2 regions of the Oceanobacillus timonensis genome follow, and region 2 is predicted to be linked to the other one. Evidence: riboswitches for the same ligand, from Rfam matches in the RefSeq annotation. Region 2 holds a riboswitch; the other holds the start of a gene.
What was found. Region 2 has a riboswitch for preQ1 ahead of queF (preQ(1) synthase). Riboswitches for the same ligand answer to the same signal wherever they lie in the genome.
Positions count from the first base shown of each region.

Region 1: another riboswitch for preQ1. It lies ahead of queC (7-cyano-7-deazaguanine synthase QueC); the one in region 2 lies ahead of queF (preQ(1) synthase).

Region 1 covers NZ_LT800497.1:2,531,371-2,538,800, reverse strand. The annotation lists gene B7E05_RS12385 (osmoprotectant ABC transporter substrate-binding protein) at 1-107, opposite strand, end outside; gene B7E05_RS12380 (ABC transporter permease) at 123-770, opposite strand; gene B7E05_RS12375 (betaine/proline/choline family ABC transporter ATP-binding protein) at 786-1,937, opposite strand; gene B7E05_RS12370 (GbsR/MarR family transcriptional regulator) at 2,196-2,786, shown strand; gene B7E05_RS12365 (beta-keto acid cleavage family enzyme) at 2,776-3,660, shown strand; gene B7E05_RS12360 (3-hydroxyacyl-CoA dehydrogenase NAD-binding domain-containing protein) at 3,671-4,639, shown strand; gene B7E05_RS12355 (thioesterase family protein) at 4,626-5,102, shown strand; PreQ1 riboswitch class I at 5,321-5,365, shown strand; gene queC (7-cyano-7-deazaguanine synthase QueC) at 5,451-6,122, shown strand; gene queD (6-carboxytetrahydropterin synthase QueD) at 6,122-6,589, shown strand; gene queE (7-carboxy-7-deazaguanine synthase QueE) at 6,582-7,310, shown strand; gene B7E05_RS12335 (sulfite exporter TauE/SafE family protein) at 7,420-7,430, opposite strand, start outside.
Region 2 covers NZ_LT800497.1:3,559,263-3,566,692, reverse strand. The annotation lists gene B7E05_RS17495 (alpha/beta fold hydrolase) at 1-793, shown strand, start outside; gene murB (UDP-N-acetylmuramate dehydrogenase) at 975-1,904, shown strand; PreQ1 riboswitch class I at 2,053-2,099, shown strand; gene queF (preQ(1) synthase) at 2,199-2,696, shown strand; gene B7E05_RS17480 (queuosine precursor transporter) at 2,744-3,379, shown strand; gene ytzI (YtzI protein) at 3,800-3,982, shown strand; gene B7E05_RS17470 (right-handed parallel beta-helix repeat-containing protein) at 4,001-5,335, shown strand; gene B7E05_RS17465 (hypothetical protein) at 5,440-5,748, shown strand; gene B7E05_RS17460 (M15 family metallopeptidase) at 5,843-6,400, opposite strand; gene B7E05_RS17455 (glycerol-3-phosphate acyltransferase) at 6,663-7,283, shown strand; gene B7E05_RS17450 (DUF456 domain-containing protein) at 7,333-7,430, shown strand, end outside.

The sequences.
Region 1 (7,430 bases), 1.0 Mb from region 2:
AACGTCGCTATGCGAACCGTGTTTTCTGAAGGCCCGCTGAGACCTGGCAGTGCACAGCCTGACAGAAGAAGTGCCGAAAGAAGGGGGATCAGCAATAGTTTCTTCATATATGATCCTTCCTTTTATACCGTTTTTCGTAAAGGCTTAGGTGTCAGTCCTTTTTCAAGGAGCGATAATAACCAGCTGGCAATTAACGCTAAAATCGTTGCCGGAACGGTTCCCAGAACAATGAGTTCCGGTTGATACAGGTTCAGACCGTCAAAAATAAGGTCACCTAAACCGCCACCGCCGATAAATGCTGCCAGGGTAGCCCAGCCAATCAAGTATACTGTGGCAAACCGGATGCCTGACATAATGACTGGTAATGCCAGCGGCAGCTCTACTTTGCGGATAATCTCAAAATTATTCATACCCATGCCTTTCCCTGCTTCTTTTAAACTTGTATTTACTTCCATAACACCGGTATACGTATTTCTAAGTATGGGAAGCACAGAATAAATAAATAAAGCAATAATCGCAGGGATAGTACCTACGCCCAGAAAAGGCATTAAAAAAGCTAAAATGGCCAGACTAGGGACGGTCTGCAGTATACCTACGAACGATATAAACCGATCCGCTGCTTTGCTTGGTATCCGGGTCAGTAAAATTCCTAACGGGACAGCAACGAGTATGCCTAACACGATAGCGGCGATCGAGATATACAAATGCTCTCCCGTTTTTTCCAGCAACTCCCACCCATAAGATGAGAGTGTATCCATCATTGTTTGCATTATTTTCCTGCCTCCTTAGGATTCCATTTTGCCGACTTCTGCTGTTTCATCACCCCAGATAGTGTTATAAACCATATCTGCAAGCGTTGCTCTCGTTACAATACCGGCCAGTTTATTATCATCTGTTACAACTGGTACGTAACTGCTGCCACGCCGGAGCATACGATGCATCGTATCTCGGAGCCGACTATTTTTATCAACCGCATATTTTGCGGTATCCATCACTTCATAAACATGATTTTTCTTTTTGTAGTTGGAATCAACCATTTCAATATCGATATATCCTTTTAAAGTACCGGATTCATCAACGACCAGCAGAGAATCAACCCGATTGGCATGCATTCTTTGGATAGCATCTCTTAAACTGCTTTCTTCGTCTATTGTAATCGGGTCCGGGTTCATAATCTGTTCGACAAAAGTGACTTCCGGACGGCTTTCTAATAAGCGGTCTTTGCCGATAAAGTCTTCTACAAATTCAGTTGCTGGATGACGGAGAATATCATCCGGTGTACCAACCTGGACAATTTCACCTTGATTCATGATAACGATTTTATCAGCGAGTTTGATTGCTTCATCCATATCATGTGTGACAAATACAATGGTTTTATTCATTTCTTTTTGAAGCTTCTTAAATTCTTCTTGTAAGCCGTCACGTGTGATTGGATCAAGTGCGCCAAAAGGTTCGTCCATTAAAATTAACGGCGGATTCGTAGCCAACGCCCTAAGTACCCCGATTCGCTGCTGCTGACCGCCACTTAACTCATGCGGATAACGATCTAAATAATCTTCCGGTAAATGAACCATGGAAATCAGTTCTTTAGCCCGTTCCCTTTGTTTTTCTTTATTCCATTTTAATAGGGAACCTACCAGAGATATATTTTCTCCTACTGTCATATGAGGCATTAAACCAATTTGCTGTATGACATAGCCGATGGAACGTCGAAGTTGGACAGCATCCTGCTCTAAAATATTGGTGCCGTCTACCAAAATTTCTCCACCAGTAGGTTCGATTAGACGGTTAATCATTTTCATTGTTGTGGTTTTTCCACATCCGCTTGGTCCTATAAAAACGACAAATTCTCCCCGCTCCACGTTCAAGTTCAGCTTATGAACAGAAGGAGTATCGTTTCCGTCGAATTTTTTTGTGACTTCTTTAAATTCTAGCATTCAAAGCACCTCCATAACTTATTCCGTCAAAACTTAAAATCAGACTTTAAAAAGTATAATAAATTATCCTATAAAAATGAAAACCCGAAAAAATCGATTCTAATCGTATAATCTGTGCAATTTAAACTTTACAAACTTTATGTAAGGGTTTATCTTAGAATTGCTTTTAATTACTCCGGATATCTATCAAATATGATTTTTTGATTTTTATTTAATCCGTGATAAAGTAGCTCATATACAGTAAAAGGGGGCTTGACGATGGAATCATATTCAAACAATCAATTGCTTCAGGAAATTCGAGCTTGCGAAAATCTTCTTACAGATCGTATTGCTGATAATATGGAGACCTTTGGTGTGTCGTCTACAATTGGGCGTCTGCTCGGTATTATTTATATGAACCGGGAGGCGATGACATTGGATGCACTTGCTGGCGAAACAGGTATGAGTAAAACCAGGATGAGCCAGGTCATGCGGGAAATGATTTCACTTGATATTGCAGAAAAAGAATATGTGAAAGGAAGCCGTAAAGACCATTACAATGTAGAACGCGATTATGCGCAGACGTTTATATCCTTGTTTACAAGGAATTGGTCGGAAGTCGTAAAGCGTAATACCAATTTAGAACGTCGTTTGAGAGAACAAATCCATCATTTAGAGACATACTTGACGGAAGATTCCCCAGAGGAAGTAAAGAATCGGATGGAAAGTTTACAAAAAGAATTAGATGAATGGCAAGCTTACTATCAATGGATTGATGGTCTTGTGACTTTTTTTGAAAGTGGCGAGATTTTTAAACATGTTCCTATTGTCACCCCAAATACGAAGGAGGAAACGCATCATGAAAAATAAACGTATTATTACCGCAGCATTGACTGGTGCTGGAGATACAACGGAAAAAAGCAGACATGTTCCGATTACACCAAAAGAAATTGCCGACGCTGCGATTGAATCCGCAAAAGCAGGTGCTGCCATTGCACATATTCACGTTCGTGACCCGAAGACGGGAAAACTCAGTCACGATGTGGACCTTTTTAAAGAGACGGTAGAACGAATCCGCGAATCCGACACAGACGTGATTATTAACATTACGGCCGGTGGCGGCGGCGACTTTGTTCCTGATCTCGAAAATCCGACACAGGGCGGACCTGGTACAGATATTCAAACACCAAAAGAGCGGCATGAACCAGTCGGAAAACTGCTTCCGGAACTCACTACACTGGACTGTGGCAGCTTGAACTTTGGCAATCAGGTTTACTTAGGACCGGAAGATTGGTTACGTGAGCATGCCAAGATGATTAAAGAAAGCGGCGTAAAACCGGAAATGGAAGTATTTGATACAGGGCATATCCGCCTTGCCAATCAATTGATTTCAGAAGGATTGGTGGAAGGATCGCCGATGTATCAGTTTTGTCTTGGTATTCCATGGGGCGCAGATGCAGATGCAGAAACGATCGAATATATGAAAAGACGCGTTGTCGAAGGGTCCCACTGGTCCGCTTTCGGTATCGGCCGTATGCAGCTGCCGATCGTAGCGCAGGCTGCTTTACTTGGCGGAAATGTCCGTGTTGGATTAGAAGATAATCTATACTTGGAAAAAGGTGTACTCGGCACCAATGCGCAGCTGGTAGACCAAGCTGTTAACATTTTAAACAGTGTAAAGCTGGAACCAATGACAGCAGCTGAAGCAAGAGAACTGTTAAGTTTAAGAAAATTTAATTCCTAAGAGGTGAACTATGGCACAAAAAACAATGGCCGTTTTAGGTACCGGTGTTATCGGTAATGGCTGGATTGCCCGCTTTTTAGCAGGCGGACATCAAGTCCATGCTTTTGACCCGGCTCCCGGCGCAAAAGAAAAAACAGAAAAAATGATAGATGATATTTGGGTAACATTAGAAGAATACGGAATAAGCAATGAAGCAGCAAAGGAAAACCTTACCTTTTATGACACCTTAGAAGAAGCGGTAAAAGAAGCAGATCTGGTACAGGAAAATGTTCCGGAGCAGGAAGCATTGAAGAAAAAAGTGCTGGCTCAAGTGGATGCAGCAACAAAACCAACCGCAATTATTGCATCCAGTACCTCGGGATACATGCCTTCTGTACTGCAGGCGGATTGCGTGCATCATCCGGAACGGGTTGTTGTCGCGCATCCATTTAATCCAGTTTACTTAATCCCGCTTGTAGAAATTGCAGGTGGCAAACAGACGGAAAAAAGTTACATGGAAAAAGCAGAAAAAATGTATGAAGACATGCATATGAAGCCGCTTGTGATGAAAGGGGAAATTGACGGCCATATTGGTGACAGACTGATGGAAGCAATCTGGCGTGAAGGACTTCATATCGTGAATGATGGCGTAGCGACTACGGAAGAAGTAGATAAAGCCATTGTTTATGGACCTGGTCTTCGCTGGGCCTTGATGGGACCATTTTTGACACTTCATTTAGCTGGCGGCAAGGATGGTATGAGGCACATGCTGGAACAATTCGGACCTGCATTGAAACTTCCTTGGACACGCCTTGTCGCTCCCGAGTTGACGGAGGAATTAAGTGAAAAAGTCATTTCAGGAACCGCAGAACAAAGTGGGGATGTCCCAATTGAAGATCTGGAACATCGCCGTGACCGTTTCTTAATTAAATTAATGGCGCTGTTAGAGGAAGAAGGTTTCTGGCCAGCAGAAAGGTTGCTTCCTTATGACAGAAAGTAAGCAAATATGGAAAGGTCGTGTGCTCCCTGAATGGGTCGATTATAACGGCCACTTGAATGATGCGTCCTATGCTTTGATTTTCAGTTACAGCCTGGACGCTTTAATCGATGACATTGGTCTGGATGAAGATGGAAGAAAAGCATATGCTTACACCATTTTCACCCTGGAGGCACATATTAAATATGTCAAAGAAGCTCATGAAAACGAAGAACTGCATACCTGTGTCACCGTGCTGAATCGGGATGCAAAACGGATGCATCTCTGGTTTGAAATGAAGAATAAAGAAAATGACACAGTGGCAACCAGTGAACAGATGGTGATGGGCATGGATGTATCATCTGGACGCCCGGCGCCATTTCCGGAATTGGTTGAAGCAGAAGTGAAACAATTACCGCAATTAGCGGAAGCAGACTGGCCTGCGGGAGCGAATAAACCGATGGGGATTCGCAAGAAAAAAGAATAGTTATCGTATGTGATGTGCTCTCTTATTGGCAGGAGGGAATAATAAATATTTCCTGTATCCGGTAAGGGAGCACTTACTATATTAGAATAAAAAGCAAAGCATATAGATTCTAATCCAATCTCGCTGGAGAAACATGAAAAACAGAAAATAGAAGCATACGTATAAAAAATATGTTATACTGCCATTTGAATGAAAAATGAATAAAGTCTACTTCATACGTAGGAGAGGTTCTAGGTACACCCTCTATAAAAAACTAAGGATAGCCATACTAATGAAACCTTAGATATGGTTTTTTATATTTCTGGGTGTATAGAATTCTCTTTTTCAAATTGGAAAGGGGATTTTTTTATGGAAAAAAATAATAAGCGGGCAGTCGTTGTTTTTAGCGGCGGCCAGGATAGCACCACTTGTTTGTTTTGGGCATTGGAAAAATTTGAACATGTAGAGTTAGTTACCTTTGACTACAGTCAGCGCCACAGTTTAGAGATTGAGGTGGCAAAGGAAATTGCTGCAGATCAAGGATTGAAGCACCATATTTTAGATATGTCTTTACTGAATCAATTAGCTCCCAATGCGTTAACAAGAGATGATATCGAAGTAGAGAACGCAGAAGATGGTGGTATTCCCAATACATTTGTACCGGGCAGAAATTTGCTATTTTTATCTTTTGCAACCATCCTAGCGAATCAAATCGACGCGAAACACATCGTCACCGGTGTATGTGAAACCGATTTTAGCGGATATCCGGATTGCCGCGATATCTTTACCAAATCATTAAATGTCACCTTGAATCTTTCTATGGATGAAGACTTTGTCATCCATACACCGTTAATGTGGCTGGATAAAGCAGAAACATGGGAGATGGCGGACGATCTGCAAGCCTTTGATTATGTCAGAGAGCGGACATTAACCTGCTATAATGGCGTGAGAGGTGCAGGATGCGGCGAATGTCCGGCATGTCAATTGCGCCAGCGTGGCTTAGATCAATATCTGGCAAGAAGACAGGAAGTGCATCCGTAATGTATGGATTTCGTATTGTTGAAGCGTTGCAAAAACTGGACGAGGATATTCATAGGGAACAGCTGGCTTATCATCAGAAACGGGTGATGGTAAGTAAGGAATTTACGTTTGATGCTGCACACCATCTTCATTGTTATGAGGGGAAATGTAAGAATCTTCATGGCCACACGTATCGAGTCGTATTCGGTATCAGCGGTTTTGTGGATAATATAGGGATGGTGATTGATTTTGGGGATATCAAAGAGATTTGGAAAGACAAGTTGGAAATATTCCTGGATCACCGTTATGTCAATGAAACTTTACCGAAAATGAATACAACAGCAGAAAATATGGTTGTCTGGATGTTCGAACAAATGGAAGCAGCTGTCCAAGAACTTCCCAACCAATGCCAGGTGGAATTTGTGCGGTTATTTGAAACACCGACAAGCTATGCAGAAGCAAGACGGGAGTGGATGTACCATGCGTAAAATACCTGTTTTAGAAATATTCGGTCCCACGATTCAAGGAGAAGGCATGGTGGTAGGAAGAAAAACGATGTTCGTTCGGACCGCCGGATGTGATTACCGGTGCGCCTGGTGCGATTCTGCCTTCACTTGGGATGGGAGTGCGAAAGAAGATGTCGTTCCAATGACGAGTACGGAAATTTGGCAGCGGCTGCAAGAAATAGGAGGGAATCACTTTGACCATGTGACGATTTCAGGCGGGAATCCAGCTTTGTTATCCGCTATGGACGATTTGATTGATGTGCTTCAGGAGCATCATATTGAGGTGGCTCTGGAAACCCAAGGAAGCCGTTATCAGGATTGGTTTGTTAAAATTGATGATCTGACCATATCTCCCAAGCCCCCAAGTTCTAAGATGAAAACAAACTGGGAGAAGTTAGATGATATTATTCATCAATTGGAAGTTAATGAGCGATTGGTACATACCAGCTTAAAGATAGTGATTTTTGATCAAGAAGATCTTCGCTATGCTGAAAAAGTACATCAGCGTTATCCGAAGCTTGCTTTTTTCCTGCAGGTAGGGAATGATGATTTAGAGGAAATAGAGCCACAGCAATTATCCAGGCATTTATTGAATAAGTATGAATGGTTGATTGATCAAGTCGTGGCATCCACTGTGCTGAATCGGGTTCGCGTTCTGCCGCAAGTACATGCATTAGTTTGGGGAAATAAGCGAGGGGTATAATAAGAGAGAAAAAGCTATTATCCTATTAAAAAGACTGTAAGAATTATCGTCTTTTTGATAGGGTAATAGTTTATTTCATTTTCTGGCATTTCTCTGAATGGATAGAAATCTAAATCAACA
Region 2 (7,430 bases):
TGTTATTATTATTTTAAGTGTACTCGTTGTCAGCGGTGCTGCTTTGAGTGTTTACTTTTATCAAAAGGATAAGACGCAAGCTGGAGAATATACAGGAGCACCGACTGTTTTTATACATGGTTATAAAGGGACGGAAAGATCGTTTTCCCATATGCTTGACCGTTTTGAAAATATGTACCAATGGGGAAATAAAGGTTTTATCTATTATGTGAAAGAAAATGGAGATATCGTCGATTATAACTTAAATAATGGAAGATATGCGCCGACATTTGTGCAGATTGTTTTAGAAGATAATCGTGCCAGCTTTGAAGATAGTACGGAATGGGTCGCCAAAGTGCTGCTTCATCTAAAGAATAATTATCGAGTGGAAGAAGTGAACTTAATCGGACATTCAATGGGCGGTATCTTAGCAGTGAAATATACAATGGAATATACACGAAATGAATATCCGACAGTCAATAAACTGGTTGCAATCGGCAGTCCGTTTGATGGTATTTATAACCAAGGATATTTTGAAATTCATCAAGATGCGGCGGCGGAGGACTTGAAGCCGGATTCGCATGCATTAAATATGTTGCGGGAAAATATGTTTCCGGCAGATGTAAATGTGTACAGTATAGCTAGTACCGGAGATTCTGTTGCTGTGCCGGAAAGTGTGAAAACATTGAGGTATATGATACCCGAGAAAAATTTTAAAGAGACCATTATTGATGATCCGCATCTCACACACAGTGCGTTACATGAAAGTTTGCAAATTGATAAATTGATTCATAGCTTTTTGTGGCAAGATTAATCAGATTCAACTACAATAGTATAGGATTGTTTTATCAATATAAGTTTCACTTTATTAAAAGGACTTCCGTTATATGAAAATGGACGGCCGCAGCGGCTGTTTTCATACAGTCGAAAGAACAAGTAAGAATAACAAAGTCAAAATAGCTACATCGTTTTTGACAGATAAAAGGATTGATAGCATGAATAAATACCATCATCTCTATGAACAATTAAGTCAACATACAGATAAAAATAATGTCCTGATGAATGAGCCGATTAGGAAACATACGTATACCAGATTAGGCGGGACGGCGGATTTTTATATTACTCCATCAACGTATGAAGAGGTACAGGCGATTATCCGTTTTGCCAACCAGGAAAATGTACCATTTACAATGCTGGGAAATGGTTCTAATTTGATTGTGAAAGATGGAGGCATCCGCGGGATTGTGATGAACTTGCAGCAATTGTCGTCGATTTGGAGAGAAGGAGAGAACGTCATCTCCCAGAGTGGGGCAAGAATTATTGATGCCTCTCGTTACGCTTTAAAAGAAGAACTTGCCGGACTGGAATTTGCTTGTGGAATTCCAGGTTCAGTTGGCGGAGCATTGTATATGAACGCAGGGGCGTATGGCGGAGAAATTAAAGATGCTTTGGAAAGTGCCGTGGTTGCAACAAAAGATGGTGACCTGCTTACATTACCTGCTGGCCAATTAGGCTTGAGCTACCGCACAAGTAATATTCCGGACAATGGATATATTGTCCTGGAAGCAACATTCGCTCTCAAACCCGGTAACAAGGAAGAAATTAAAGAAGCGATGGATGATCTTACATACAAAAGAGAATCCAAACAACCGCTTGAATACCCGTCTTGCGGCAGCGTGTTCAAACGTCCTCCTGGTTTTTTTGCCGGAAAACTGATTCAAGACAGTGATCTTCAAGGGAAGCAAATTGGAGGAGCAGAAGTTTCCACGAAACATGCCGGTTTTATTGTTAATAAAAATAATGCAACAGCATCGGAATATATTTCATTAATTGAATTTGTCCAGGCAGCGGTCAAAGAAAAGTTTGCTGTGCAGTTAGAGCGTGAAGTGCGGATTATTGGTGAAGACGGGGAAGAAAACAGGTAATAGATATATTCCGGGTTTCGAAGCTGATACCTGGAATATGTCTTATACTATGCAATGATTAGGGAGGTTTCACGGGCAGTTGTCATATAAAGTAAGATTGACATCCCAAAGGTTCCTTCTTATAATTGGTAATGTTAGTTTCAATTAACAGGTAGAGGTTCTTAGCGTAAACCCTCTCTAAAAAACTAAGGACAATTTGTGATTATCCAGTCATGTTCCTTAGGGGCATGGCTTTTTTGTGTTTAAAAGCATGAAAAGAAAAATACAGATGTACATCAAAGGAGGTGGAGCAACATGGCAGGAAGAAGTGAGAAAGAACTGCAGGAAATGGAATTATTGGGAAATCAGGAGACTTCCTATGCATTTAATTACACCCCGGAAGTGTTAGAGACATTTGATAATCAGCATCCTGGCCGGGATTATTTTGTTAAATTAAATTGTCCGGAATTTACAACACTTTGTCCCAAAACCAATCAGCCTGATTTTGGAACCATTTATATCAGCTATATTCCGAATATCAAAATGGTAGAAAGTAAATCGTTAAAATTATATTTATTCAGTTTCCGAAACCATGGTGATTTCCATGAGGATTGTGTCAATATTATTATGAATGATTTAATCGATTTGATGGATCCGCGTTATATTGAAGTAAGAGGAAAGTTTACACCGCGCGGGGGCATTTCCATTGACCCATATTGTAACTATGGAAAATCGGGTACGAAATTTGAAACAATGGCGGAAAACCGGTTGATGCAACACGATATGTATCCGGAGAAGGTAGATAATCGATAGAGGGAAACGTTAGATCCTTGAACCTTTGGAGAGAAGGGAACAGGGTAATGTATATTTATTTTAATGCTATTTTTGTCGGCTTGTTATTATTGTCGAATATTTTGTCGGTCAAACTATTTCAAATGGGAAGTATTGTATTGCCGGCAGCAGCGATTGTTTATGTGATTACTTATCTGATGACGGATGTGATTGGGGAGGTTTATGGAAAGAAAGCGGCCAGAAGAACGGTTCAGGCCGGATTTCTCACACAGGTGCTTGCGATGATATTTATCTATATTTCCATTCAGCTTCCACCAGCTGCGGATTTTCAGTCACAGGCTGCTTTTGAAGAAATTTTCAACGGGAGCTTCCGGATTATTCTGGCAAGCTTGGTTTCCTATTTTGTGAGCCAGCATCTGGATGTCTCGATTTTTCATACTTTAAAACAACGTCATGGAAGAAAAAAGTTATGGTTGCGTAATAATTTATCAACGATGACCAGTCAGCTCTTTGATACCATTTTGTTTATCATTATCGCTTTTTGGGGAGTTGTCCCGACCTCCGTGTTATTGGGAATGATTGTATCGCAATATATATGGAAGTTTACGGTGGCAGCGGTGGATACACCATTTGCGTATCTGCTTGTCCGCTGGGCGCGTAAATATGAAACAAAACATCAAACAGAGTTAGCAGAGGCTTCTTAAACAGGAAAAGCTAAAAGTTAACATTAATTAATAAGGAGGAAAACCAGTCAGGTACGATATCTGGCTGGTTCTTCTTTTGTAATACATATCAAAGTCCCTCTGTGATATAAAGGGAAACTTCAATCAGTGGGGTTTTCGACGCACAAGGTGTGCTAGTGCAAACATTGCGACGTCCTGTCCCAGGCGCCTTGATGGCCTGCATCCTGTAAGCCGGAATGAATCGACAGTTACTGGCTGATCTATCTCTCACTTAGAAATCATAATTTTCCTTCATTTCTTGAAGTAGGAATCTTATAGCCAGTCAAACTGCGATAAATAAAGGTGGATAAATGATTTTGCAGTTAATATGATAGAAATAGATTGAAAAGGGATACAGAGTTCACTAGGATAGAAGATAAGAAGAAACAATGGAGGTATATCATGGGGTCTTATATAGCAGTAATTGCTGTTTCTGTCATTGTAGTTGCAATGGTTGTTATTTTATCTTTAGTTACTTTGTCCAAAGGATATGGATATAAGCATACAATTGATCCGCTTCCTGGTGAAGAAGAGAAGAAGGATAAGGACAGTGCTGAGGAGAATCAGAACGAAGAAAAGAAATAAGTTTTTTAGGAGAAGGTCATGAAGAGAATGGGTTTATTTATGATTGCAGTGTGTGCCGCTGCTGGTGTTTTATTTGCTGTTTATTCGTTTTATTCTACAGATCAGGCAATTTACGTAGCGGTGGATGGAAGCGATCGAAATGAAGGTACATTGGAGCGTCCCTTTCAAACAATTGCTAAAGCCAGTGCGGAAGCGGAGGCAGGCACGACGGTGTATATCCGGGAAGGGACGTATAAAGAGCCGTTAGTTGTCCAGCACAGCGGCACGGAGCACAAGCCGATCACCTTTCAAGCGTATGAAGAGGAAGAAGTTATTTTGGATGGTGAGAATCTGAATGCTGCAGATGGTAATCTTGCGCTTGTTGTTCTGGAAGGAAAAAATGACATAAACATAGAAGGATTAACTTTCAAAAATGTAACAACAGGTATAATGGATGAAACAGTAATGGGGATTTTTATCACTGGTTCCAGCAGTCATATTACCGTGAAGAATAATACTGTCCAAGGAATAAAAACATGGCATAAAGAAGGAAATGGACATGGAATTGCGGTATATGGTACTGACTCGATGAAGGATATAAATATCATAGATAATATCGTGGAGGATCTAAAGCTGGGCACCAGTGAATCCATTGTATTAAATGGAGATATTGATGGGTTTGCGGTAGATGGAAATACGATTCAGTACAGTGATAATATCGGAATTGATTTGATAGGATATGAAGGGGTTGCCAATAATCCTGCTGCGGATTATGTCCGTAATGGGACGGTACAGAATAATACGGTCCACCATGTCTCCTCGTTTACAAATCCGGCGTACGACGGCGAGTATAGTGCGGCGGCTATTTATGTAGATGGCGGAAAAGATATCCTGATTAAGAAAAATGAATTATATGAGAATGATATAGGGATTGAAGCTACTTCAGAACACGCCGGGAAATATGCTGAGAATATTCAAATGACAGATAATCTGATTTCGAATAACTTTTATACTGGAATAGCTATAGGCGGCTATGATGAAGAGAGAGGCGGCACTCGCAATACGCTGATGATGAATAATACCCTGTATCACAATGACATGAAAGACTTAGACGGCGGACAGCTTTTGCTACAGTATAATGTACATGATAATGAAATAAAGGAAAATAAATTTACGGCTGGTCCATCACGTATTTTCATTGCGAATTTCTTTCGAGAAAACAGAGATAATTATCTGGGGGAGAATATGTATTATCGGGAACAGGACAAAAAAGGCATCTGGATTTGGAAGGACGAGGAATATAACTCTTTTTCTGCATTTAAAAAAGCTTCCGGAAGTGATGAGACTTCACAATATGTGGATGCAGAGAAATGAAGTGGGTTTCGCTGTCTTTGTTAGAGGATGTTTTTTATTCATTCAAATGAGAAGTTTTAGACCTTCCAAAATAGGTAATATTTCTATAAGGGAGGTTTTCCAAAATGGCACGAAAGAAATACTATGTCACTGTTGATACAGAAGAAGTTAGTGAGGTTTCGCTGCCTGAAAACGGGATTGAGTATGAAATATATGCGACACAGGAAGAGGTAAAAGAAATAGAAGTACTGTTTGCGAGAAAAGATAAAAATGCCAAAGATGCAGTTAAATTTGTGGGGAAACCGTTTGATGAGCGGCCTGTAGATAGAAAACGGGATAACTATGAGGCATATCTGATTGCCATTTATCGCAAATTGTATGATTTGGGAACCGATGAAACAAAGAACGAAATAAAAGAACTTCATCTCTTTTAAAAGTAGATGTTTCAAAAAGAAATTCAGGCAGATGGTATGGCGCTTGAATTTCTTTTTTTAATAATTTTGCAGAATATATATGACAGCTGCTATCTTATTCATCTTCAACAGGAGGGCGGTATCCTCGTTGCAGTTCAGAAATGCTCAAACCGAATGTCATTTGCAGATGAGGATAGTCTGGAAAACGGTTGAAATCCCCGCCCCATTCAAACCCTAAATCCTTTGCAATTTCGGCAACTTCAAACCAGTCTGATTCGCCATTGTCATTTCCGTCATAATCGATATCCCAAATAATTTCTCCGTCATTGTCTCGAATGGCATAGTCCACAGCCAGCCCATAATTATGGTAGCTCTCCCCAGCTCTGGCATGCGTTATAATGTCTCTTTCATCTTCCCTGCCTCTTGCATACATTGCCTCTTGTTCTTCATCTGTACGTAAACCATCTGTTATAACGACCTCTATATCTATATCATCAGCACGTTCCATTAATGTTTCTACCGCTTCCTGGACTTCGGGATGGAGATCTGTTATTGTTTCCCCTTCTTCTGCCCGGTCATAAGCAGGGTCTGTCAGCTGATACAGCCAGAAAAGGAAGCCTATAAAAAGAATAATGGCAACCCAGGAAAGCGTAAAATGCTTGAAAGCTTTCATTCGTTATGTCGAACTCCTTTAGTGAAATATTCTTTCCTATTTAGGATAACACGAAGCCTCTTTGAAAGAAGAGTTGAACAACTTAAGAACCATGATTATTGCAGTATGAACCATCTGTTGTGCCCCGTTTGAACAGGGGAGGCAAAGCTCCCACACTGCATATCATTCCATTTTATCTGCAGGATATCATTAGCGAATTGATTTCTTACAGGAATAGGACATATAATAAAGAAAATAGTACTGAAATTTGGAGGTAATAAACATGTATTACCTTATTAGCTGTCTGATAGGCTATGTTTTTGGTTGTATTCATGGTTCACAAATTATTGGGAAACTTAAAAAATGTGATATTAAGGGAGAAGGCGTCAAGAATGCCGGGGCATCGAACACCACCATTTTGCTAGGATGGAAATATGGGGTGATTGTTGCTTTGATTGATATTTTTAAAGCCACGCTTGCTATCTTGCTGGTTTTATTTATTGTAGGAGAGGAAGGGATTCCTGCTGAAGAAGTATCTTTATCTATCTATTTAACTGCTTTATTTGTTATTATCGGCCATAATTATCCAATTACCATGAAATTCAGCGGCGGGAAGGGGACAGCATCCTTAGTCGGTGCACTGATTGCAATTGATTGGCGGGTTGCTGTTATCGGGATTGCTATCTTAGTATTCTTTACTTTTGCAACAGACTACCTTGTTGTCGGTGTTCTGTGTATGTATCTATCGTTTTTGATTACAACATATTATTATTTCGGATTCGAACCGGCGCTGGTGGTAATTGGTTTGACATTACTGTGCATATACAAACATCTGGAAAACTATCGCAGAATTCTATCGAAAGAAGAGACGCGGCTATCCAGTATGTTTAAAAAGAGTGCTTAAAGAGAATGCTGGAAAAGGTACAGTTTTTTGATAGAGGAGCGTGCAGGCATTGGACATTTTATTATGGAGTCTTATCATTATATTATTTATCGTAAGTTTTGTGGGGATTGTTTTTCCGGTGATTCCATCTGTTATCGTTATTTGGGT